3 regions of the Cryobacterium sp. Sr8 genome follow, and region 2 is predicted to be linked to each of the others. Evidence: riboswitches for the same ligand, from Rfam matches in the RefSeq annotation. Region 2 holds a riboswitch; each other region holds the start of a gene.
What was found. A riboswitch is a leader RNA that binds a small molecule or an ion and turns the genes downstream of it on or off. The one in region 2 is predicted to bind thiamine pyrophosphate.

Region 1 (4,655 bases), on a different contig from region 2:
GGCTTCCTGCGCGGGCGCGCGGAGGCAGTAGCCGTGACCTGCCGCGGAGATCTCGGACAGTGGGCCCTCTTAAAATGAGGGACTACTGAAAGTAGAGACCAGCATGACCGCATCACGTCGGAAATTTACCCAAGAGTTCAAGGACGAGCTGTGCCGCGAGGTGATCAACACCTCCAAACCGATCAAGGACGTCGCCACCGCATACGGCGTCGGCCCCGAGACTCTCCGCAACTGGCTGATCAAATACCGCGAGGCCAACGGCGGCACGGAGACGGATCTGACGGTGTCGGAACGGGCCCGGCTGAAGGAGCTCGAGCGTGAAGTTCAAGAGCTGCGAGCGGAGACCGCTTTCTTGAAAAAAGCGAGTGCTTACTTCGCCCGGGAGCAGCGGTAGTGAGCAAGTACGAATTCATCGATTCCCAAAAAGCTGAGCCCGCCAATCTGAATTCGGTGGTGAAAATGTGCCGGTGGCTGGCCGTCTCGACGTCCGGCTTCTATCACTGGGCCACACGTCCGCAATCGGCCACCGCGGCCCGCCGGGAGGCGCTGATAGCAAGGGTCCAGTACTTCTTCGAGGAGTCCGAGGGCACCTACGGGTATCGGCGCATCCACGCCGATCTCGCCGAGGAACAAACCGAGTGCTCTCCCGAGTTGGTGCGGCAGATCATGCGCCAAGTAGGCGTGGTGGCCTGTCAGCCGCGCCCGTTCCGCATCACCACCGAGGCTGACGCAGAGGCCGCCGCGAGCATGCCCGACCTCGTCAAGCGGGACTTCACCGCCGACCGGCCCGGGGTGAAGTTCGTCGGCGACATCACCTACATCCACACGTGGCAGGGCTTCATCTACCTGGCCACCGTCATCGACTGCTACTCAAAGAAAGTCGTCGGCTGGTCCATCGCCGATCACATGCGCACCGAACTCGTCGCCGACGCGCTCAAGAACGCCGCCGCGACGACCCAGATCGAGCCTGACGCGATCTGGCACTCCGATCGGTTGAACCTGCCCAATACACGTCGATCAAGTTCACCGAGACGGTCGCTCTCGAGGGCCTCGTGGCCTCAATCGGGACCATCGGCGACGCCTACGACAACGCTGCCGCCGAGACCGTCATGGGGCTCTACAAGAACGAGGCCGTCGCGAACAACTCACCCTTCATCACCGGCCCGCTGAAAACCCTCGCTCACGTCGAGGAACTCACCTTCGACTGGGTCGACTGGTACAACAATCGGCGCCTCCACAGCTCCCTCGGCAACATGCCGCCCGAGGAATACGAACGCAACTACTACGCTGAAATAACCGGCCCGTTAAGAGACGGAGCCGCCAACAAAACGGCGGCATGAAACCCGGGACGGTTCACCGTCGCCTCCCTGCTCTCGGATCTGGAAGTGGCCAAGTCGCATTCCCGGCCCCGGGTGAGTAACGACAACCCCCCTACTCGGAGGCGTGGTTTAAGACCTTGAAGTTCGCCCCAGTGTTCCCGGAGCGCTTCAGCACCAACCTCGACCCGAGAATCCTTGCCACCCGCGACGCGGCCTGGATCAACAAGCCAGCCGAAGCATAAGAAGAAGAGCCGAAACTACCCGCCTAAACTCACGCTGGCCTCATCCACCTTGAAATTCCGCCCCCCGTCGGGGAAACGTGGCGATACAGTGTCTGCCGGGTGATCCCAAGCTCCTTACTAAGGGCGCCGACCTCCGTTTCTTTCTGCCCCATAGCGGCCATGGCCGGGCGGATTTTAGCCGGCGTCATCTTGAACGGGCGCCCGCCGGTCCTCCCCCGTTCCCGCGCCGCGGCGAGCCCGGCGACGGTGCGTTCAGAGATGAGTGCTCGCTCGAACTCGGCCAGGGCTGCGAAGATACCAAAGACGAGCTTCCCGGATGCTGTCGTGGTGTCGATCGCGGCGCCCTCGCCGGTGAGCACCTTGAGGCCGATGCCTCGGTCGGTGAGGTCGTGGACGGTGTTGACCAGGTGGCGAAGGTCTCAGCAGTTGATGAGTTCAGGCTCGGGACGCGAATTCGCCGGTACCAGGCGGTTGCGTATAATCGTTTCCAGCGACACGGGGTGCTGACTGTATGACGGTCGGCTGAGATGACACCCGTTGAACCTGATCTAGTTCGAACTAGCGAAGGGATGTCACGGAGAATTACGTGCACCGCATTGGGGCCGGATCTCGTCCTTTCGCCTTACCCAAGGTGAAGAAAATCATGCAAATAGCAGAACAGATTGTCCTGGTCACCGGCGGCGCACGCGGCCTGGGCGCCAGCATCGTGCACGCTTTCGCGACTCAGGGCGCCCGGGTGGTCATCAACTATCGCCACAGCGCCGCGGCGGCAGAAACCTTGGCCGCCAGCTTCGGGCCTGAGCACGCTTTTGCCGTACGGGCCGACGTCACCGACCCGGTCCAGGTCGCGGCAATATTCACGCAGGCTCAGGCACATTTTGGCTCCCCTGTGACAACGGTGGTCAATAACGCGTTGGCTGATTTCCGTTTCAACGGCGATGCCCGCTCCGGCGCTGCCGACATCGGCTGGGACGAGTTTGAGGCGCAGTTCTCTGGCAGTGTCCGCGGTGCCCTGAACACGACCCAGCAGGCGCTGGCAGGCATGCGCGAGGCCGGGTTCGGCCGCGTCATCAACATCGGCACCAACCTGTTCCAAAACCCGGTGGTGCCCTACCACGACTACACTGCCGCCAAGGCCGCCCTGCTCTCCCTGACCCGCACTCTCGCCTCAGAGCTTGGCCCGCACAACATCGCCGTGAACATGGTCTCTGGCGGGCTGCTGCGCACCACGGATGCCAGCGCGGCCACCCCCGAGGACGTGTTCGACTTCATCGCCGCGTCCACCCCTCTGCGCAGGGTGACAACCCCGGCCGAATTTGCGGATGCGGTACTTTTTTTCGCCTCCCCCTGGGCGCGGTCGGTAACCGGGCAGAACCTGATAGTCGACGGCGGCCTGGTGATGAACTAGGGCCGCGCCGGTCATGGCAGCCCCGCGCCAGCTCCACTTCAATGCGTTCCTCATGGGTTGCGGCCACCATGGCGCCGCTTGGCGGCGGCCGCAGTCGCCCATCGAGCAGTTGGGAGACATCAGTTTCTACGAACGGCTCGCCCGAAGCGCTGAACGTGGCCTCTTTGACGCGGTGTTCTTCGCCGACGGGCACGCCGTCGGCGATGTGAGTACCGGCCCGCGATGGTTTCTTGAGCCGCTGACGGCGATGGCCGCGATGGCGCGGGCGACGAGCCGGATCGGGCTGGTCAGCACCGTTTCGGCGACCTTTTACACGCCTTTCCACGCGGCGCGCATGCTTGCATCGTTGGATCACATCAGTAAGGGGCGCATTGGCTGGAACGTGGTCACTTCCATGTTTGACGCCGAAGCCCGCAACCATGGAATGAATGTGCTGCCCTCCCACGATCAGCGCTATAGCCGGGCGGCCGAGTTCATCGAGGCGGCGCTGAAATTGTGGGATTCGTGGGAGGACGATGCTCTGGTCTTGGACCGCGGAGGTCTCTATGTTGACCCGGCCCGGGTGCGGCCGATCGGCCACTCCGGTGAGCACTTCCGGGTGGACGGCCCGCTGACGGTGCCGCGCCCGCCGCAAGGTCGACCGGTTCTGTTTCAGGCCGGCGCCTCCGTCCCTGGCCGGGAGCTGGCCGCCCGTTATGCCGAAGGTATCTATGCGGTGGCATATGACCTCGCCAGCGGGCAGGAGTACTACCAGGATGTGAAACGGCGCATTGCCGTAGCCAAACGCGATCCGGATACGGTGTTGATCATGCCCGGCCTCGTCACTTATGTGGGGTCCACACAGGCGCAGGCGCGTGCGAAGCAAGCGGAGGTCGACGCCCTCCTGCCGACCGAGCAGTCGCTCGCGCAGCTGGGAACGTTCGTGCAACAGGATTGCAGCAATTGGGATTTGGATGTGCCGGTGCCGCCGCTGCCGCCGCTGGCCGGCTTCACCGGGCCGCAGGGCCGGTATGCGACCATCCTACGAATTATCGAGGCTGAGCAGCCCACGGTAAGGCAGTTGCTGGGCCGGCTCGCCGCCGGCGGTGGGCATTGCACCATGGTCGGAACGCCGGAGCAGATCGCCGACCAAATCGAGTTGTGGTTTCGTTCCGGTGCCGCGGACGGCTTCAATGTGATGCCGCCGCTGCTGCCGGAATCATTGGATGAGTTCGTGGACCGGGTGATCCCTGTGTTACAACGGCGCGGTCTGTTCCGCACCCGCTATACCGCGGATACCTTACGTGGGCACCTGGGGCTGGAACGACCCACGATCGGCGCTGCGGTTTAGGGTCCTCTGGGCGAGAGGGTTTCCTCGTGCAGGGTCGCCAGGAGCGTGCGTTCGTATCCGGCGAACTCTGCCGAGGTGGTCATCGACAGCTCGCGCGGCCGGGGCAGGTCGATGGTCAGGTTCAGCCGCACGGATGCCGGCCGCGCGCTGAGGACGACCACCCGGTCGGCGAGGTAAATCGCCTCACGGATGTCGTGGGTGATCAGCACCGCAGTCCAGGCGTTCTGGGACCACACCCCCTGCAACCAGGACTGCATGTCGGTGCGGGTGAGGGAGTCCAGGGCCCCGAACGGCTCGTCCAGCAACAGGACATCTCTGCCCTGCACCACGGTGCGCAGCAAGGCCGCGCGCTGGCG
Region 2 (11,779 bases):
AACGTCCTACCTTCAACTGCATCCACAATTCCGCTGACGCTTCGTGGCGAGATGTTGCCGCAGGGCGCCTTGTTTGCCTCAACGTTCATGCTGGAGTCACTGGGGGTTTGAGTAGCGCGGCAAGGGTGGAACGATGACAGATTTCAGCCGCCGCTCCATGTTCACCGTTGCCATTGCCGCTGCCGGTCTCGCCGTCGCCGCACCTGGTGCCGCCCGGGCCGCCCAGGCTGCCCGTCCCGCGGCCATCCCCCTGGTTCGGAACCGTTTGACCTTGCCCAGCGGGATATCCACGGGCGACGTGACCACCGATTCCGGAGTCCTTTGGTCCCGCGGGTCCGGACAGGGTCTGCTGGTCGCTACCCTGCGCGCGGTAGACGACGGCGGGTCTCCGCTGGGCGGCGGCCGTGCCTTTGAGCGCGTCTTACGAGGCAGTCTTGCCAGTGAAGCCACCGATTTTACGTCCAGAATCAACTCTCGGAACCTTCCGTCGGGAACGCGTTTTGCCCTCAGCCTCCAGTTTGAGGATGTGGACGGGAACCTCGGTGAGGCTGCGCAGGGCTCCTTCAGCACGGCACCGGGCCAGGGCCGGCGCGGCAGCGGTTCCGCCCCGCGGGGCCAGAGCTTTGTCTGGACTGGCGACACCGCCGGCCAGGGGTGGGGCATCAATGAGGAGATCGGTGGCATGCGTGGTTACGCCGCGATGCACGCTACACGACCGGACTTTTTCATTCACTCGGGGGACACCATCTACGCAGACGGTCCCATCCAGGCCCAGGTGACCGAACGGGACGGGAAGCTGTGGCGGAACATCGTCACCGAGGAGGTGTCCAAGGTGGCCGAGACGCTGAAGGAGTACCGGGGGCGGCACCGCTACAACCATCTGGACGCCAATCTCCGGGCCATGTACGCGGAGGTTCCGGTGATCGCCCAATGGGATGACCATGAGACGCATAACAACTGGTACGCCGGCCAGATCCTGACCGATGCCCGCTACACCGAGCGGCGCGTTGATGTTCTGGCTGCCCGCGCCCGCCAGGCTTGGCAGGAGAACCAGCCCATTGCCCAGCTGACCGACGGCAGCACCGGGTTTGAACCGGCGCGCATTTACCGCAAGATCTCCCGGGGACCACAGCTGGACATCTTCTGCCTGGATATGCGCACCTTCAAGGACCCCAACACCGATGGCAAGGAAGCCCAGCAGACCAACATTCTCGGCCAGGAACAGGTCGACTGGCTCATCCGGGAGGTGAAGCAGTCCACGGCCACCTGGAAGGTGATCGCGGCGGACCTGCCGCTTGGCCTCATAGTTCCGGACGGCCCGGTGAACCAGGAGTCTCTGGCCAACCGGGACAACGGTGCTCCGCTGGGCAAGGAGCTGGAGATTGCGGGCGTGCTTTCCGCCTTCAAACGCCACCGGGTGAGGAACGTCGTTTGGCTCACCGCGGATGTCCACTATTGCGCGGCGCACCACTATTCGCCGGAACGGGCGGTCTTCCAGGACTTCGACCCGTTCTGGGAGTTCGTGGCTGGGCCTATCAACGCCGGCAGCTTCGGTCCCAACCAGATGGATGGAACCTTTGGTCCCAGCGTGGAGTTTTCCCAGGCCGGCAGCTACGCCAACGAGTCACCTCGCAGCGGCGAGAACCAGTACTTCGGCCACGTGGATCTTAGTGAAGAGGACGTGATTTCTGTGAGTTTGCGCAACGCCAACGGTGCGGTGGTCTGGAGTAAGGAACTCCATCCCGAGCGCTAATCCCAGCGGACTCGGCAGCGATGCTGCCGGTAGCGGTGGTCACGACGGCGCTCCTGGAAGTCGTGCGGCATCGTCATCGCCTACCTTAACAAGGTCGGGCTGGTGGCGCGCGAGCGCTTCGCCTGCCCCATGATCGTGTAATTCCACCACCGCTAGCCACTGCCGCCCCAAAGTGGTCACAAAACCCTTGACGGCTTCATCCCGCCGGAGTGTATTGGTGTCTCCTGTGCAACCGGGGGCGACGTGGGCGAAGACGACATGGGCAAAGATGGGCCGGACCGCTGTGATCTCGGTATAGCCGAACTCTCCCCCACAGAATGGTGGGTATGCGATCGGATGATCGCCAACGGGGATCCGTCGGCTAGTCCCGGTGCGGGGAGTCCGCGCGCTCGGCGATCTTGAGTCGGCGGCTATCCGTTGGCGGCAAAGGAGCGAGCGGCCGCGATGACTGTCTGGCCGATTTCGTCCAGCGGCTCGACACGCAAAAGAGCTGCGGGGTACCTGTCGCCCAGTTCCCGGTTCATTCCTTGGAACCACGCTTAGATCATCTTGGCACTCTCACGCTGAATCAGGATGCCGGTCACGTGGTACGCCGTGCGGAGCCGTTGCACGACGTCGGCACCGGGCGCGCGGGCGCCACCACTGACGATCCCACAACAGCGCGTGATCGCATCAGGAACTTGCTGGTTGAGCACGGAGCACGGCCGAGGACGAACAACTCACCGATCGGGGTCAGAGCCGAACGCTAGGCCGATCTCGCAATCCCACGGATATTGTCTGCAGGTTCAGCCGGTCGCCAACGGGCAGCGCGAGCCGTTTCGGAACGGGGTTTCGAACGGACTGACTCCTGGGGAAATAGCTAAGGCCCACGGCAATCGCGGTGGGCGCTCGTTCCACAAAGCAATGCCACCGCAAGTCGACTCGAACGGTGTGCTCTGATGAGGTGGGCGTCTTACCTGCACCGATCGCGCGGGTCAGAACGAACCGTCTCGGACTCATGCCGCCAGAGCGGGCCCGGTCAGGCGCCTCGGGGCCACAGCGCATGCAAGTGGTGCACCGGACCGTGGCCGTGGCCGACGTCGAGGGCATCCGCGGCGAGCAGGGCGCCTGTCAGGTAGTCCTTCGCATCCGTCACCGCGCCAGCCCAATCCGGGCGTTGGGGACGCAGCGCCGCGATTGCCGCCGAGAGTGTGCAGCCCGTGCCGTGCGTGTTCCGGGTCGGCACGCGCGGAGCACGAAGCCGGGTGATCGTCCCGTCCAGTAGGAGGAGATCCACGCTCTCGGCGCCGCCGAGGTGACCGCCCGTGATGAGCACGCCAGGGCACAGCCGATGGAGCCGCTCCAGCTGGCCGAGCGCCTCCTCCTCGCTGACTGCTGCCTCGTCCTCGCCAAGCAGGGCGGCGGCCTCTGCCAGGTTCGGCGTGACGAGGTCGACGACAGGCAGGAGCTCCTCTCTCAGCGCGGCCAGCGCGTCGCCAGCGAGCAACTGGTCTCCGCTCGTAGCGACCATGACCGGGTCGAGCACAATGAAGGCCGGCCGATGTCGCAGGAGCGTGGCCGCGACCGCCGCGACGATGCCGGCCGTGCCCAGCATGCCGATCTTGACCGCATCGATGCGAACGTCGTCGAAAAGCGTGTCGAGTTGTGCGGTGACAAAGGCCGGGGGAAGGTGGTGGCTCGCTGCCACCCCCTGGGTGTCCTGGGCGACCACCGCGCTGATGACACTCGCGCCGTACACGCCCAGGGCCGAGAACGTCTTCAGATCCGCCTGGCTGCCGGCACCGCCACTGGGGTCGGTGCCGGCGATGCTCAGGACGTTGAAGATCATCGGCGGGGCAGTTGGAGCGATGCTCAGATCGCCCTGATCGGCAGGTACACCGAGCTGCCCATGCGGGCGAATTCCGCGGATTTGTCGGCCATCCCCGCCTCGATCGCCTCCAGGCTGGAGAGCCCATTCTCTTCCGCGTACGCCCGGACATCGGCGGAGATGCGCATGGAGCAGAATTTCGGCCCGCACATGGAGCAGAAGTGGGCGGTCTTCGCGGGCTCTGCCGGCAGCGTCTCGTCATGGAAGCTGCGGGCGGTGTCGGGGTCCAGGGATAGCGCGAATTGGTCATTCCAGCGGAATTCGAACCGTGCCTTGCTGAGGGCGTCGTCGCGTTCCTGGGCCCGCGGATGCTGTTTGGCCAGGTCCGCGGAGTGAGCCGCGATCTTGTAGGTGATGACTCCCGTTTTCACATCGTCACGGTTGGGCAGCCCCAGGTGTTCCTTCGGCGTGACGTAGCAGAGCATCGCCGTCCCGGCCTGGGCGATGATGGCCGCGCCGATGGCGGAGGTGATGTGGTCGTAGGCGGGCGCGATGTCGGTTGCCAGCGGGCCGAGCGTGTAGAAGGGGGCCTCCTCACAGAGCTCTTCCTCCAGCCTCACGTTCTCCACGATCTTGTGCATCGGCACATGCCCGGGACCCTCGATCATGACCTGCACGCCATGCGACTTCGCGATCCTGGTCAGTTCCCCGAGAGTGCGCAGCTCGGCGAACTGGGCCTCGTCGTTGGCGTCGGCGATGGAGCCGGGGCGGAGCCCGTCACCGAGGGAGAATGTGACGTCATAGCGCCGCAGGATCTCGCACAGGTCGACGAAGTGGGTGTAGAGGAAACTCTCCTCGTGGTGGGCCAGGCACCAGGCGGCCATGATCGACCCGCCGCGCGACACGATTCCGGTGACCCGCTTGGCCGTCAGCGGCACGTAGCGCAGGAGCACTCCGGCGTGGACCGTCATGTAGTCGACGCCCTGCTCGCATTGCTCGATCACGGTGTCGCGGTAGATTTCCCAGGTCAGCTTGGCCGGGTCGCCGTTGACCTTCTCGACCGCCTGGTACAGGGGTACGGTGCCTACGGGGATGGGGGAGTTGCGCATAATCCATTCCCGGGTCAGGTGAATGTCTTTGCCCGTTGACAGGTCCATCAGCGTGTCGGCGCCCCAGCGGGCGGCCCACACCATCTTTTCGACTTCTTCGGCGATTGACGAGGTGACTGCGGAGTTGCCGATGTTTGCGTTGATCTTCACGGCGAACGCCTTGCCGATGATCATGGGCTCGCTCTCGGGGTGCTTGTGGTTCGCCGGGATGACCGCCCGGCCGCGGGCGACCTCGTCCCGCACAAGTTCCGCAGGCAACCCTTCCCGGGCGGCGATGTACGCCATCTCGGGCGTGATGATTCCGGCCCGGGCCCAGACCAGCTGCGTGGCGGCGCCGTCGATGGGCTCCGGTCGCTCCCACTCGTCCCGCATCTTCGGCAATCCGGCATCCAGATCGATTTCGGTGCCCTCGTCGGTGTAGGGGCCCGAGGTGTCGTACAGGTCGAAGTGCTCGTCGTTGCTCAGGTTCACCCGCCGGACCGGTACGGTCATCCCCGGGAATCCGGGTACCAACTCGTACCTTTTCGTGCTTCCCCAGATGGCTCCAGTGGTCACTGTGGACACAGTTGTAGCGTCGTTTGTTCGCATTCTGCAGATCTCCCTACGCCGGCATTACCCGGACAGGTTCAACGGTCGACGGCCCTGGCCGTCCTCTCAGCTCGCTGGTGCGAGCTCCCGTGGTTAGTGGTTGAACCATCAACCCTACCGGTCGATTCCGCCTGGCGCATCGGCAGGCCAGCCCCCATGACCTTTCCCCACGCCAGCAGGCCGCCCTGCAGGTGTGTCGTCCGTGCGTAGCCCCGCCGCTGCAGCTCGGCCAGCGTGTCATGCGAACGGCTCCCGGCCTGGCAGTACAGGACGATGTCCCGATTCCGGGAAAGTTCGCCGAGCGCTTCGCCCGACAGGATGCGACCCTGCGCAACCAGCCGGGATCCGTGAATGTGGCCAAGCGCATATTCCGCCGCTTCCCTGACGTCGATCAGGTCGAAGTCCTGGTGACCGGCGTCCCGGGCTGCCAGGCGGTCGCGCAATTCCCGAACGGTGATGGCGCGGGCGTCGCCCGCCTCGTCTCGCGGGGCAACCCCGCAGAGTCGTTCGTAGTCGACCAGTTCGGTGATCGGGTTGCGGGCGGGGTCTCTGGCAATCGTGATCTCCCGCCAGGACGAGGCCAGCGCGTTGAACAGCAGTACGCGTCCCAGCAGTGTCCGTCCGGCTCCGGTGATCAGTTTGACCGCATCCGCCGCCATCACCCCGCCGATGGCGGCGCAGAGCAGGCCCAGGACGCCGCCTTCCGAGCAGGAGAGGGCCGATCCGGCTGAGGGGGCCTCGGGGTACAGGTCTCGGTAGCTCGGCCCGTGTTTCTCCCAGAAGACACTGACCTGCCCGTCGAAGCGTGTGTTTTGTCAACTTGAAGCCGGCCATTTGAGCGATAAGAAACCTGCCAGTGTGGCGTGGTTTCCGGCCAGTTGAGCACGGTGGTCAGAACGTCCGGTTTCCGGGTTCGTTTTCGTCGCCGTCATCGGCGGGGGCGTCGGTGTTTCCGTTGCTCCATCCCGCTTCGGGATCGAGGAAGTCGGCAGGCCATGGGGCTGGTCGTCCGTTGTCGTCCCACCAGCCCGTGTCGGCGCCGTTTGTGAGGATGTTCAGGTCGTCTTCGAGGGTGCACCCGAAGGGGTGCGAGGGCCGCGTTTCTGCATCGTTCATGGATGATTCCTTCTGCTGTCGATGTGTTTTAGTCATGGCTGGCGCGGTTACGGGGGCTATTTCATGAGGGCGTGTTTGACCCGGTAGGACTCGCCACGGAACTGCAGGAGCCGGCCGTGGTGAACGATGCGGTCGATGACGGCAGCGGCCATGTTGTCGTCGCCGAACACCGTTCCCCATCGGGAGAACTCGAGGTTCGTGGTGATGATCAGGCTTCGTTTTTCATAGCCGTCGGCGATGACGTGGAACAGGAGCCTGGCGCCCTCGGTATCGATCGGTAGATATCCCAGTTCGTCGATGGCCACGAGCTTGTTCTTCGCGATGGATGCCAGCTCTCGGTCGAGGCGGCCTTCGTCTTTGGCGCGGCGCAGCTGCATGACTAACGAGGACGTGGTGAAGAAGCGTGCTGGGATCCCTTCGCGGCAGGCGGCGGCTACCAGCGCGGTCGCGAGGTGTGTTTTGCCGGTGCCGACGTCGCCGTAGAGGACGAGGTCTTCGGCCTGGTTGATGAACTCCAGCGAGGTCAGCGCGTCACGGCCGTAGTCTTCGGGAAACTTGACGTTGGAGTAGTCAAACCCGCTCAGCGACTTCAACGCCGGCAAACGTGCCGCGGTCAGCAGTCGTTGGCGGCGTGATTCCTGCCGGGATTCGTGCTCGGCCAGGAGCATTCCGTGGAGGTATTCGCGTTGTTTCGGGGTGCCTTTCTCGGCCCATTCCGCCAGCACCGTGCCGGTCAATGATGACTGCCGGCCGGTCTCGATGATGTCGTGGACGGTGACCAGGCTCATGCGATTTCTCCGGTCATAGTGTTCACGGTGGTGAAGATGTCATAGACGCTCAAATCCACGTTCTCTACCGTCGGCGTGGTGCCGTCAGCGAGCCGGCGGGCGAGCATGCCCAACGCGGCCATGTCCGGGGCATCTCCGCGCTGGATCAGCAGGTCGGCGGCGCGGATCGCAGCGTCGAAACCGGCCGATCCCGACGCGGCGTCCACGGCGTTCAGGAGCCGGCGCCGGTTGGTGGCCGTGGCCATATCAAGCCAGTCCCGCACGGGCTCTGAGACCAGGGCCCGTAACGGGGAATGACCCCAGGCTCCGGGCTTGGTCACCAGCAACGGCAGCAGCGACGCGGGTTCGAAGATCGTCTCGGTCTGGCGGCCGAAGGCCCGCGGGAACGAGCGGACGGGCGTGGCCTGCTCATCGAGAATCTCGACCACATCGTGCCGCAACCCCACCGTGAGAGTGCGACTGTGGAAGGCGGACCCGGCCGCGTAGGGGTTCCCGTCAATGAGGAGGTTCCCGGTCTTATCGGCGGTGCGGGTCTCGTAACGCACCGGGTCGAACCCGACCCCCGGCAACGCCAGGCTGGCGGCGACGTCCTGGGTGAAGAGCTCGCCCACCGGCAGGCCCTTGCGATAGTGCACGGCCGCAGCCAACGCCAGGCACCGCGCCAACAGCACCTCGTTGAGGCCCTGCAGGGTGGCCGCTTCCGGCTCGGGGACCATCAGGTTGCGCCGGAGGAACCCGACCGCGTTTTCCACGTTGCCCTTCTCATGACCCGAGTACGGGTTGCAGTACCTGGACTCGGACCGGTAGTGCAGCTTGAACGCGCCGAACAGTTTGGTCTCGGCGACCTTGGTCCCCACTCGTCGCCCAATCCCGGTGGCGTTGTCAAAGACCAGGTGCCGGGGCGCGGCGCCGATGTGGTCGAACACGGTGCGCAGCCCGTGGCAGACACACTCCGCTGTTTCTCCCCGGTAGGCCTGCACGAAGCGCATGTTCGAGAACGGGAACGTGACCACGAAGATATGCAAAACCTGCCGGATCCCCGCGATGACGGCCTCAGCCTGACCGAAATCGACCTGCGCGGTGCCAGCTGGCCAAACAAGTTCCGTGAAGCCCTCGCCGGCCCGACGGTGCTGAACGTTCCACTTCCTCACGAAGCGTTGCACCGGCGAATAACTTCCGATGAAACCTTCCTCGGCGACGAGACGATCAAAGACCCGCTTGGCCGTGTGGCGTTGCTTACGCGGCCGACGCTGGTCCTCGCCCAACCACAATTCAATGGTGTCTTCGAAGCCGGTCAAGACCGAGCCCGCAGGCCGGGCCACGGGCACCGTGGGCTTCGGCGAGTAGTCCTGTTGCCCGATGTACTTCGTCACCGCGTCGCGGCTGACCCCCAACCGGCGGGCGATTTCACCGCCCGCGATTCCTTGGGAATCGAGAGTTCTGATATTTTCTTGCACGGACATGGGTACCGTCATCTGCTTTCTAGTTCCTTCCGGCGCGACCGCTTGGCAGTAGCTACGCCGTAAGGAACCTATCTGGGGGTGGCGGGCCCATGTCTCCAACGCACGGGAGAAGGGCCGCGGCCACCGGTGATCTCTGTCTCTGCGGATTCCCCAAAACCAACGTCTTGACGGGGCATCGCCTGGCCTGATTCTTAGCGCTCTTTCGGCAGGAAACCGGCCACTAACTTGGCAGGATTCCAGCGCCGAAACGGCCTACAAAGAGTTGATCACACACAGCCACCCGCACGTTGACCCGACCGCTGGTCAGCATCTGCAGGTTGCGGGTACGGCGGATTAGGGGGAGGACTCCCGTTCCGGCGCGGACTCGTCCAAAATATCTGCGCGTCGTGTGACCATGAATTCTGAGATGCGGCGACGATCCATCGCAGTCACGGGGTCTGAGGAGGATCGGTACGGAAATTCACGGTAAGGGATCCGGTGGCTGTTGAATTGGTGCCATGGTGGTCGATTTCCTAAGTGATGAGCAGGCCGCCGGGTTCGGCCGATTCCCTGATGAGGTGTCGCAGGAAGACCTGGAACGCTTCTGCTGGTTGGACGATGGCCGATCTGTCGGTAGCCGGCCGCCGCCGGGGGATGCACAACCGCCTGGGATTCGCTGTGCAGCTGGCTACGGTGCGGGTCGTGGGTCGGTTCCTGACGGATCCGTTGGATGTTCCCTGGCCGGTGGTCGAGTCCTTGGCCGGACAGCTGGGCATGGCGGATGCCTCCGTCCTCAAGCTCTACGCGCAGCGGGGACAGACCGGTTACGAGCATGCAGCGGAGATCTCCGCCGTCTACGGGTACGTTGACTTCGCCGATCCGGCCAGGCACGAGGAACTGAAGCTGTTCCTGTCGGCCCGGGCGTGGACGTCGGCGGAGGGGCCGGTGCGCCTGTTTGAACGGGCGGCGGTCTGGCTGCGCGAGCGGAAGGTCCTTCTTCCGGGCGTCTCCACATTGACGCGCCTGGTCTCAGAGGTCCGTGCCGGCGCGAATGACCGGCTCTATGCCGTGCTGATTGACGCGGCCGGGCCCTCCCTGATCCAGGAGTTGGAGGGCCTGCTTCGCGTCGCGGACGGCTCGAGGCTGACCGCGTGGGAACGGCTGCGGACGGGGCCCTCAAGGGAGCTGCTGCGGCAGCTGGACCGGCTGGCACGCCTGCGGGCCCTGGGCGCGGGGACCGTTGACGTGGAAACGATACCCGCGGGCCGGATGAACGCCCTGGCCCGCTACGGGCTGGCAGGCAAGGCATCGGCGCTTCAGGGGCTATCGGGCCAACGCCGGGGCGCGACCCTGCTCGGGGTCTGAGTAGTAATGGAACGGAAACGTGCGCTAAGGGGTGGGCGTACGGGTGAGGTAGCCGTAGATCGTTGATCGGGGGACGTTGAGCGTTTTCCGTCCGAGGAGAATATGGCCGCAGAGGTGCCCTCAGGCAGGGTCGGGGTGGACGGCGAGCGGGGCCGTTTCTCAGGCTTCGGCGTTTCGATCGGTTACCGTGGAGGATGTTCTTTCGGCGGGTCAATTCGCTTTGCTGATGGCAGCAACGGAGGTGATATGACGCGGGATGGCACTGCACGCCGCACGGCTGCACCCGGGAGACTGTCACCTGTCGTTGCGTTACTCGCCTTGGCTGTGATGCTTGTTGGTATTTTCGCCACTCTTTCCCAGGCCACCGGGCATGACATGCACGCCACGGTTCCGTCGTCTTCCGCGGCGGCCAGTTCACTCGAGGAGGCTGCGGGTCTGCCGGCCGTGGCGGTGGTGGCTCCCGCGGCCGTGTTGATGTCTTCAGGCGCGCATGACGGCTCGTTGGATTGTGGTTTGCTCGCGCTGGCGTGTGTGCTATTCCTTACCCTCGTTGCCTTGGTCGTTGTGGCTCGGCGGATAGCTGTGTATCGACAACATCTCGATGCCGGTGGCGTCTCGCTCGGCCTAAAGCGCGCAGTCGTTTTGCCGATTCATCGGCCCAGCCTCACTCTTCTTTCCATCTGTCGCGTTTAGACCGAGTTGCCGCTCTGGTGCCAGACCTGGCGTCGGAGCTCCGCCTTGCCCACGGCCATCCGGTCTCCTAACGCGTGACGACGAGCTCACGAGGCGTCTCTCTTCGCTAGATTCACCCCGCCGCACAGCGCCATGTGGGCGCTGTCGGTGCCGCTCATTGGCATCATGGCCCTTTAGCAGATGCGCCACGAGCGAGACAGACGCGAGTGGCGCGCGTATAGACGGGTGTTGAATCCGTTTGAACACACTCGCGGGCTCGGGGCGGATCCCTCACATGAAACGCCTATGCGGCCACTCACCACGGCCTGTGGCGTACAAAAACTATTCCAGAAAAGAAAGCGCACCACTATGAAGAAGAATCAACCTAAACTCCGGCACGTCGTCCCAAACTACGCGGTATACATGGGACTTTTCATTGGCACCGGATTCCTTTCAGGCTCAATTGTGCACTTTCCGATAGATCCAGTGCGATTCTCAATAATTGGATTTATCGGAGCGGCGGTATTTGTTGCCTCGTCGACAATCAACGAAATCACCATGCAGGAACGGAAGCTGTCTCCTGCCGAAATATTCAAACTCATTGCATTTTCGATCGTGCTTGCACTAGGCGTAGGTATGATCAGCGGCGGCGTTCAGCACTTTGATGAGGTGCCGGAATACGCGAGCATACTCATCCCGCTAGGCGTACTACTCTCGCTAGTCGGTTATGTACTTCAACATGGAATTGACCTCCATAAAGTACAGACCTTCAAGCTCGGATTCGCAACGGTTATCGTGGTGGCAATCCTCGGCGTTTCACTGAATGCATATGCACAAACGTTCACGCAGAGTGAGGACGGCCACGGCGAGGAATCGTCTGAAACGCACGAGATGGCGCCAACCGATTCAGGAGCACCATCAGCTCCCGAAGTGTCGCCTGACGGACACAGCCACTAGCCATAGAAAATGGCAGCCCAGATATTGCGACCGCGCCTGAGAATCTGGGAACAGTAGACGCGAAGCGCGCACGGTGACCGGCCGCACAGGTCACATCTGCGTTTGTGCGGGTGCCGCATCAGGCAGATTGTCGATGAGATGAGGGTGTAGCGCGTCTCGTAAGGTGACGATGAAGGTGGGGT
Region 3 (6,728 bases), on a different contig from region 2:
GCAGTTGGCCCCGCGTGAGCGGTGGCCCTGCATTGGGGTCTCGGTGAGACTCTGCCTCCGCATTTTCCGGAAGCCGGACATACAAGTCGCGCCACAGCACACTGAACGGTGTGAAGTTCGGGGCCCCCGTTATCGCGGTATACGCGCCCTTGCGTATCCGCCAACGCCGTTTCCGGCTTGACCGCTGCGGCCGCTTCGTTCTACCTGCCACTCCGACGAATCCGCGGACATCGATCCAGCCCTTTGGGGCTTCGTTCAAGAGCCTTGGCATGATGCTCCAGTAGTCAAGCAAGAACGTCACGCGTCCGTATGGCGCGGGCGGATTTGGGGGGATCTTCCGCATCTGAGAGCCGGCGATGATCGGTGCGGCCAGCCCAGTCTCCACTCTGTGAAGGGGCGGCCGTTTCGCCGTGTTCTAGACTGTGCACGGGCCGAATGCGCCTGCTGAGGGTCGACGGTTTCCTGCTGCGGTTCGCAAACTCTCCCCGGCACACCCAGTTGATAAATCTGAGCGAGGACGTTGAATGAGGCGTTTCACGGCGGACGATGCCTGCCTGCTGCTGGCGCGGTTGCGGGAGAGAACACCTCTGGTGCAGTGCCTGACCAACGCGGTGGTGACCAACTTCACCGCTAACGCGTTGCTGGCGGTCGGGGCTGCGCCGGCGATGACCGACATCCCCATCGAGGCCGACCAGTTCGCCCGTATCGCTTCGGCCACGCTAGTGAACCTGGGCACTCCGCATGCGGAGCAGCGTGCGGCCATGCTTGAAGCGGCCCGGGCGGCGCACGAGATCGGCACGCCGTGGGTGCTCGACCCGGTGGCCGTCGGCGTCCTTTCGGTGCGCACCCAGCTAGCCGCCGATCTGCTGGCGTACGCGCCCACTGCAATCCGCGGCAACGCCTCCGAGGTGATTGCCCTGAACGGCTCGGGCCATGGCGGCCGGGGGGTGGACTCGGTCGACACGGCGGAGCAGGCGTTGGATGCCGCTGGCCGGCTTGCTGACCGGTACGGCTGCATCGTCGCGATCTCTGGGGCGACCGATTTGATCACCGATGGAACCGATGTCATCCGCCTGAGCAACGGCCATCCCTACCTCACCCAAGTCACCGGTGGAGGGTGTGCGCTTGGCGCCATAACCGCGGCTTTCCTCGCGGTCGGCGACGATCGTCTTGTTGCCACTGCCGCCGCGACGGCCGTATATACGATCGCGGCCGAGCGGGCGGCGGTGGGCGCCGGCGGTCCAGGCAGTTTTGCCGTCGCGTTCCTTGACGCATTGGCGAGCGTTGACGGGGCCGCGATCCGGGCGTCGATAGCGATTTCATGACTGAGTTCAGTAGGGAGACTTTCACGCCAGGCGTGTATCTGGTCACCGACACGGCGTTATGTGGCAGTCGCGGGGTGGTCGAGACGGTGCGGGCTGCGGTAGCCGGTGGCGTCCGAACGGTGCAGATCCGGGAGAAAGATGCGTCCGCTGCCGACTTCTACCAGCTCGTATTGCGCATATCCGAGGCTGTCGGTGACCTGGCCGCGATTCTCATCAACGACCGGATCGACGTGTTCCTGGCTGCCCGCGCTGCGGGCGCCCGCGTGCATGGCGTCCACGTCGGCCAAAGCGACCTTCCGGTTACGGCCGTGAGGATGATCGTCGGCGACGACGCGATCATCGGGTTGACCGCCAATACTGTCGATCACTTCCGCCAGGTGGCTCTCCTGCCAGATAGAACGGTCGACTACCTGGGCGCTGGTGTGATCCGGGCGACGGCCACAAAAGTGAACCATCCGACGCCGATCGGCGTGGACGGTTTCGCCGGGTTCGCTGCCGTGGCAGGCCTGCCTTGCGTGGCCATTGGCGGAGTCTTGCTGGACGACGTGGGCGAGCTGCGCCGGGCGCGGGCGGCAGGTGTCGCAGTGGTCTCCGCGATCTGTGCCGCCGCGGACCCGAAACGGGTGGCCGAGGATTTTGTGGAGGAGTGGAACCGATGATTCGTACCGTCCTGCCGCGCACAGTACCCCGAGTTCTGAGCATCGCTGGCACCGATCCAACAGGTGGGGCCGGCATCCAGGCGGACTTGAAGAGCATTGCCGCGCAGGGCGGCTACGGGATGGCCGTCGTCACCGCGCTGGTTGCCCAGAACACCCACGGGGTGAGGTCGGTGCATATTCCGCCGGTGGCCTTCCTTCGTGAACAGCTCGATGCCGTCAGTGACGACGTCACTATCGATGCGGTCAAGATCGGGATGCTCGGCAATGCCGAGATCGTTCAGGCCGTCGATGACTGGTTGGAGAAGGTGAAACCGCCGGTGGTGGTGCTTGACCCGGTGATGGTCGCCACCAGCGGCGACCGGCTGCTCGAGCCGGCTGCAGAAAGCGCCATGATCCGGCTGCTCAGCCGGGTCGACTTGGTCACACCGAACCTGGCGGAATTGGGGGTGCTGTTGGGAGAGCCGACCGCTTCGACCTGGCCGCACGCACTCGAGCAGGGCAAGCGACTCTCGTCGGCGCATAAGGTCATTGTGCTGGTCAAGGGCGGCCATCTAGAGGGTGCCGTGTGCCCGGACGCGCTGGTGGATGCCACCGGCCAGCTGCCCGCCGGCCGGCAGATGATTGAGGTTGCAGCCGATCGGGTGGACACCGCCAATACCCACGGAACCGGATGTTCGATGTCGTCGGCGATGGCGACATTGCAGGCCCGGCTCGGGGACTGGAGCGTCGCGTTATCGATGACTAAGTCCTGGTTGCAGGAGAGTCTGGAACACGCCGACGAACTCGAGGTCGGTACCGGGCGTGGTCCTATCCACCACTTTCATCGGTTGTGGGCAGGCGGGCCGCCCCAAGGCTGACCCGCACTGTTTCGGGGCCGGCCAGCGCGCCGGTCAGCACGAGCGCTCCAGCCAGTGCGAGCAGCGCTGCGACGGCGCCGTGGTCGCCGAGCACATTCTGCAGGGCCGGCAGATAGTACGGGTAGAGGGCTGGAATGACGATGGAAAGGCTATAACCGACCCCGTAGCCGCTGGAGCGCACGGCAGTCGGGAAGCGTTCGGCCAGGTAGGCGCCGACCGGGCCGTAGCCGGAAACGGTGACGATCTGCAGCGCCACGACCAGCAGCACCAAAGCCGTGGTGCCGGCGGCGGTGAAGACGGCTAGGAAGATCACCGGTCCCAGTACCGCTGCGATCAGGCCGAAGCCGATGAAGAAAACGCGGCGGCCGGTGAACGTCGACAGGTGCCCACAACCGGCCATGGTGAAGGCGCTTGCGGCGGTGCCGCACATCATCGCGAACGTTATGGTTTGTGCGCCCACGTCGGCATCGGCGCCGAGTTGCCCAGTCAGCACCGGGATGGCCATGTAAGTCAGCAACCACATGCCGCTCATCAGAATGAATACCTGCCACAGCGCCCGGCGGTGTTCGCCGATGAGAATTTCCTTCAGCGGGTTCGTGCGGCGTGGGGTCTGGGTCCACATCGGGGAATCCTCAACCCGGGCACGATAATAGGCGAGCATTCCAAAAGCGAGCACGGCGCCGAGCAGGAATGGGATGCGCCAGCCCCATGCGTTGTAGCTGGCGGTGTCGAGCGTGCCGTGGAGTACGAACACCAGGCCGGCGATGGTGGCGTTGGCCCAGGGTGACATCCACATGATCAGCCCGCTGACAAGCCCTCGCCGTTCAGGTTCGGACCATTCCATCGCCAGTGGAACAGCCGAGGTGTATTCACCGCCGAGAAAAATTCCGCCGAGAAAACGCAGCGCCAGGATCAACAGGAGCGATCCTGCACCGAACACGGCGTGGCTGGGAACCAGTGCGATGAGCAGTGTCGTCAGCGCCACGCCGGTGAGTGCGACCTTGGTCGTCGCCGTGCGGCCGATGCGGTCGGAGATCGGACCGAAGATCGCTGCTCCTATCGGCCGCCCGAGCAGCGTCGCGACAAAGATCAGTCCGGCGTTGCTGACCAGGTTTTCCGACCCGAAAAGATGCGCCGCTGCTGGCGTCAGGGCGATGACGGGTAGGAAGATGTCGAATTGGTCCACATAGTTGCCGAAGATCCCGCCCCGTATGGCGCGGCGCATGCCTGGCGGTGCAGACGGTGGCAGTTGAGCGGGGGCAGAGGCGGGGTTGGGGTGGGCGTAACGCATCAACTTCACTTCCTTTGCCGGCATTACCCGGTAGGTTCAACGGTCGAAGCTGCCTCAGCTTCCTCTCAGCCCCTGCAAGAGGGCTCCCGTGTGGACGAGGAACAACGTAGCACTCTGTGTCAGGGGCTGCGTTTAGCCATGTTTGCGTTCGGCCATGTTCTGGCCCCTTTTTTCTGGTTGTGATTGTCTGCAAGCGCGCGGCGAGAGTGGGGATCTGGCGGCGACCTCGTCGGAGTCGTAATGGTGCTGTTCGATGACTTGGTACGCACGCATGGAGTGTGAACCAACACGTTGTTCGTCCAGGCTTGGCTGTTTCTTGGTTACACTCGTCTTGAACACGGGAGTCCGGTGAGCCGGGCTGAGAGGAAGATTATCAATCTTCGACCGTCGAACCTGATCTGGATCATGCCAGCGCAGGGAGGCAATTTTCTCACACCCGTGCCCTGATATTCCTGCAATCAAGGAGGGCACGACAGTGCAACTATCTCTACTCAAAAGTGCGCCTTCGTCGTGGGTGACGGTGGGCGCGCTGGCTCTTGCCGCGGCGACAGTTCTGAGTGGCTGCGCCTCAGGCTCGGCGACTGGCACCGCCTCGTCTACCGCGTTGACTCCGGTGACCTTCGCCTTGGACTGGACACCGAACACCAATCACACCGGGCTGTATGTCGCTCTTGAGAAGGGCTACTTCACGCAGGCGGGGCTTGAGGTGAAGGTGCTCCCATACAGCCAGTCATCCACCGACGCACTCATCAACGCCGGCTCAGCTGACTTCGGTATCAGCTTCCAGGACGCGGCCACCTTCGCGGCGGCAGCGGGTGTGCGCAACATCTCGGTGATGTCGGTGCTGCAGCACGACGCTACGGCGATCGGGGTCCTGGCCAGCCGCGACGACATTCGCAGCCCCAAGGACCTCGACGGCAAGACCCTCGGCATGGCAGACCCCAGCGCAACTTTCCCCACCGAGGCTGCGGATGTCATCAAGAACGACGGTGGAACGGGCGAGTTTAGGAAAATCACGCTGGGCACCTCCGCCTATGAGGCCCTCTATGCCGGCAAAGTTGACTTCACCTCGGCATTCACCACCTGGGAGGGCATCGACGCCGCTCTTCGCGGCACCCCGATGAAGTTCTTCGCTCTGCACGACTATGGCCTACCGGACCAATACTCGGTGATCGTCGAGGCAAACCGGGACTGGACGGCCAAGTACCCTGCCGCCACTGCTCAGTTCGTCCAGGCCCTGCAAAAGGGGTACCAATACGCCGCCGACCATCCAGATGCCGCGGCGAAGATTTTGATCGACGCCAACCCCGGTGCCTTCGAAAACACGGAACTCGTGTACCAAAGCCAGGAAAAACTGAGCGCTTCCTACCTCAAAGACGCCAACGGTAAAGTAGGCACTCAAACGGCAGACACCTGGCAGCAGCTGGCCGATTCCCTCTACCGTGCCGGCCTCTTGGCCGACGAAGACGGCAAACCGCTCACAGCGCCGCTGGACACGTCGACACTGTTCACTGAGCACTACCTCAGTGAAAAATAGCATCACCGTGAAGCGGGCTACAGCGCCCCGCACGACTGCACTCTCGGCGCTAGCGCCTCCCGCCGCGATCCTCACCGCGCTCGTGATCACCTGGCAGGTGGCGGTGACGGCAGGCGGAGTGCAGCCGGCGATCCTGCCCTCCCCGCAGCGCATTCTTCAGCAGGGCTGGGAGGCCCGCACCACGATCTGGGACAATACGCTCCCCACCCTGCAGGAGACGTTTCTCGGCTTCGCCGTCTCCCTGACCGTCGCTTGGACGCTGGCAATCCTGATCGATTTTTCGCCATGGCTGCGGCGAGCACTGGTGCCACTGCTGGTGGCATCCCAAGCTATACCCATCATTGCGATCGCGCCGCTGATGATCATCTGGTTCGGATTCGGAATGCTGCCCAAAGTCATCGTCATCGCCCTGGTGACATTCTTTCCGGTCACGGTCGGACTGATTGACGGCTTCAACCGCACCGATCGGGACGCGATCAATCTGCTGCGCAGCATGGGGGCTAACCGGTGGAAGCAGTTCGTGTACGTGCGTCTTCCGTCGGCGCTTCCCTCGTTCTTCACGGCCCTTCGAATCGGAATCGCCTACGCCGTCACCGGTGCCATTTTTGCCGAGTACGTCGGCGCCGAGCGAGGCCTGGGCATTTATATGGCGGTGATGAAGAACTCGTTTCGCACCGATCTTGTGTTGGCTGCCGTTGCGGTGACCGCGTTCGTGAGCGTGTGCCTGTTCCTGTTGACCTACGTCGCCGAACGGGCGATCATCCCTTGGCATTCGAAGGAACGCAGGAGCTGGCATGGCTGAGGCGACTCCCCCGAAGATCGAACTGCGCGGAATAGGTAAGTCGTTTCCGCTCGGCCACGGGCAGGTACGGCCGGTCCTCGACGACATCGCCTTCTCGGCGCGGCCGGGCGAATTCGTTGCCGTGATCGGTCCGAGCGGATGCGGCAAGAGCACCATGTTCAACATCATGGCCGGCCTGGAGACGGCCAGTTCCGGCGAGGTCTTAGTCGACGGGGATGTCGTCACCGGTCAACACGAACACTTCGCATACATGCCGC

Region 1: another riboswitch for thiamine pyrophosphate. It lies ahead of E3T54_RS05035 (3-oxoacyl-ACP reductase); the one in region 2 lies ahead of thiC (phosphomethylpyrimidine synthase ThiC).
Region 3: another riboswitch for thiamine pyrophosphate. It lies ahead of E3T54_RS05060 (MFS transporter); the one in region 2 lies ahead of thiC (phosphomethylpyrimidine synthase ThiC).

Annotation. Positions count from the first base shown of each region.
Region 1 is NZ_SOHO01000030.1:76-4,730, forward strand. It holds partial or broken gene E3T54_RS05020 (IS3 family transposase) at 104-1,340, shown strand; partial or broken gene E3T54_RS05025 (IS3 family transposase) at 1,356-1,543, shown strand; partial or broken gene E3T54_RS05030 (recombinase family protein) at 1,591-1,980, opposite strand; TPP riboswitch at 2,048-2,148, shown strand; gene E3T54_RS05035 (3-oxoacyl-ACP reductase) at 2,205-2,969, shown strand; gene E3T54_RS05040 (LLM class flavin-dependent oxidoreductase) at 2,983-4,299, shown strand; gene E3T54_RS05045 (ABC transporter ATP-binding protein) at 4,296-4,655, opposite strand, start outside.
Region 2 is NZ_SOHO01000005.1:703-12,481, reverse strand. It holds gene E3T54_RS16595 (hypothetical protein) at 1-22, opposite strand, end outside; gene E3T54_RS00255 (alkaline phosphatase) at 134-1,753, shown strand; gene thiD (bifunctional hydroxymethylpyrimidine kinase/phosphomethylpyrimidine kinase) at 2,772-3,581, opposite strand; gene thiC (phosphomethylpyrimidine synthase ThiC) at 3,605-5,257, opposite strand; TPP riboswitch at 5,251-5,358, opposite strand; partial or broken gene E3T54_RS00240 (rhodanese-like domain-containing protein) at 5,482-6,006, opposite strand; gene E3T54_RS00235 (hypothetical protein) at 6,149-6,373, opposite strand; gene istB (IS21-like element helper ATPase IstB) at 6,430-7,161, opposite strand; gene istA (IS21 family transposase) at 7,158-8,624, opposite strand; gene E3T54_RS00220 (DUF4158 domain-containing protein) at 9,222-9,968, shown strand; gene E3T54_RS00215 (hypothetical protein) at 11,010-11,597, shown strand.
Region 3 is NZ_SOHO01000030.1:4,901-11,628, reverse strand. It holds gene thiM (hydroxyethylthiazole kinase) at 525-1,325, shown strand; gene thiE (thiamine phosphate synthase) at 1,322-1,984, shown strand; gene thiD (bifunctional hydroxymethylpyrimidine kinase/phosphomethylpyrimidine kinase) at 1,981-2,841, shown strand; gene E3T54_RS05060 (MFS transporter) at 2,792-4,156, opposite strand; TPP riboswitch at 4,125-4,232, opposite strand; TPP riboswitch at 4,460-4,569, shown strand; gene E3T54_RS05055 (ABC transporter substrate-binding protein) at 4,608-5,669, shown strand; gene E3T54_RS05050 (ABC transporter permease) at 5,659-6,471, shown strand; gene E3T54_RS05045 (ABC transporter ATP-binding protein) at 6,464-6,728, shown strand, end outside.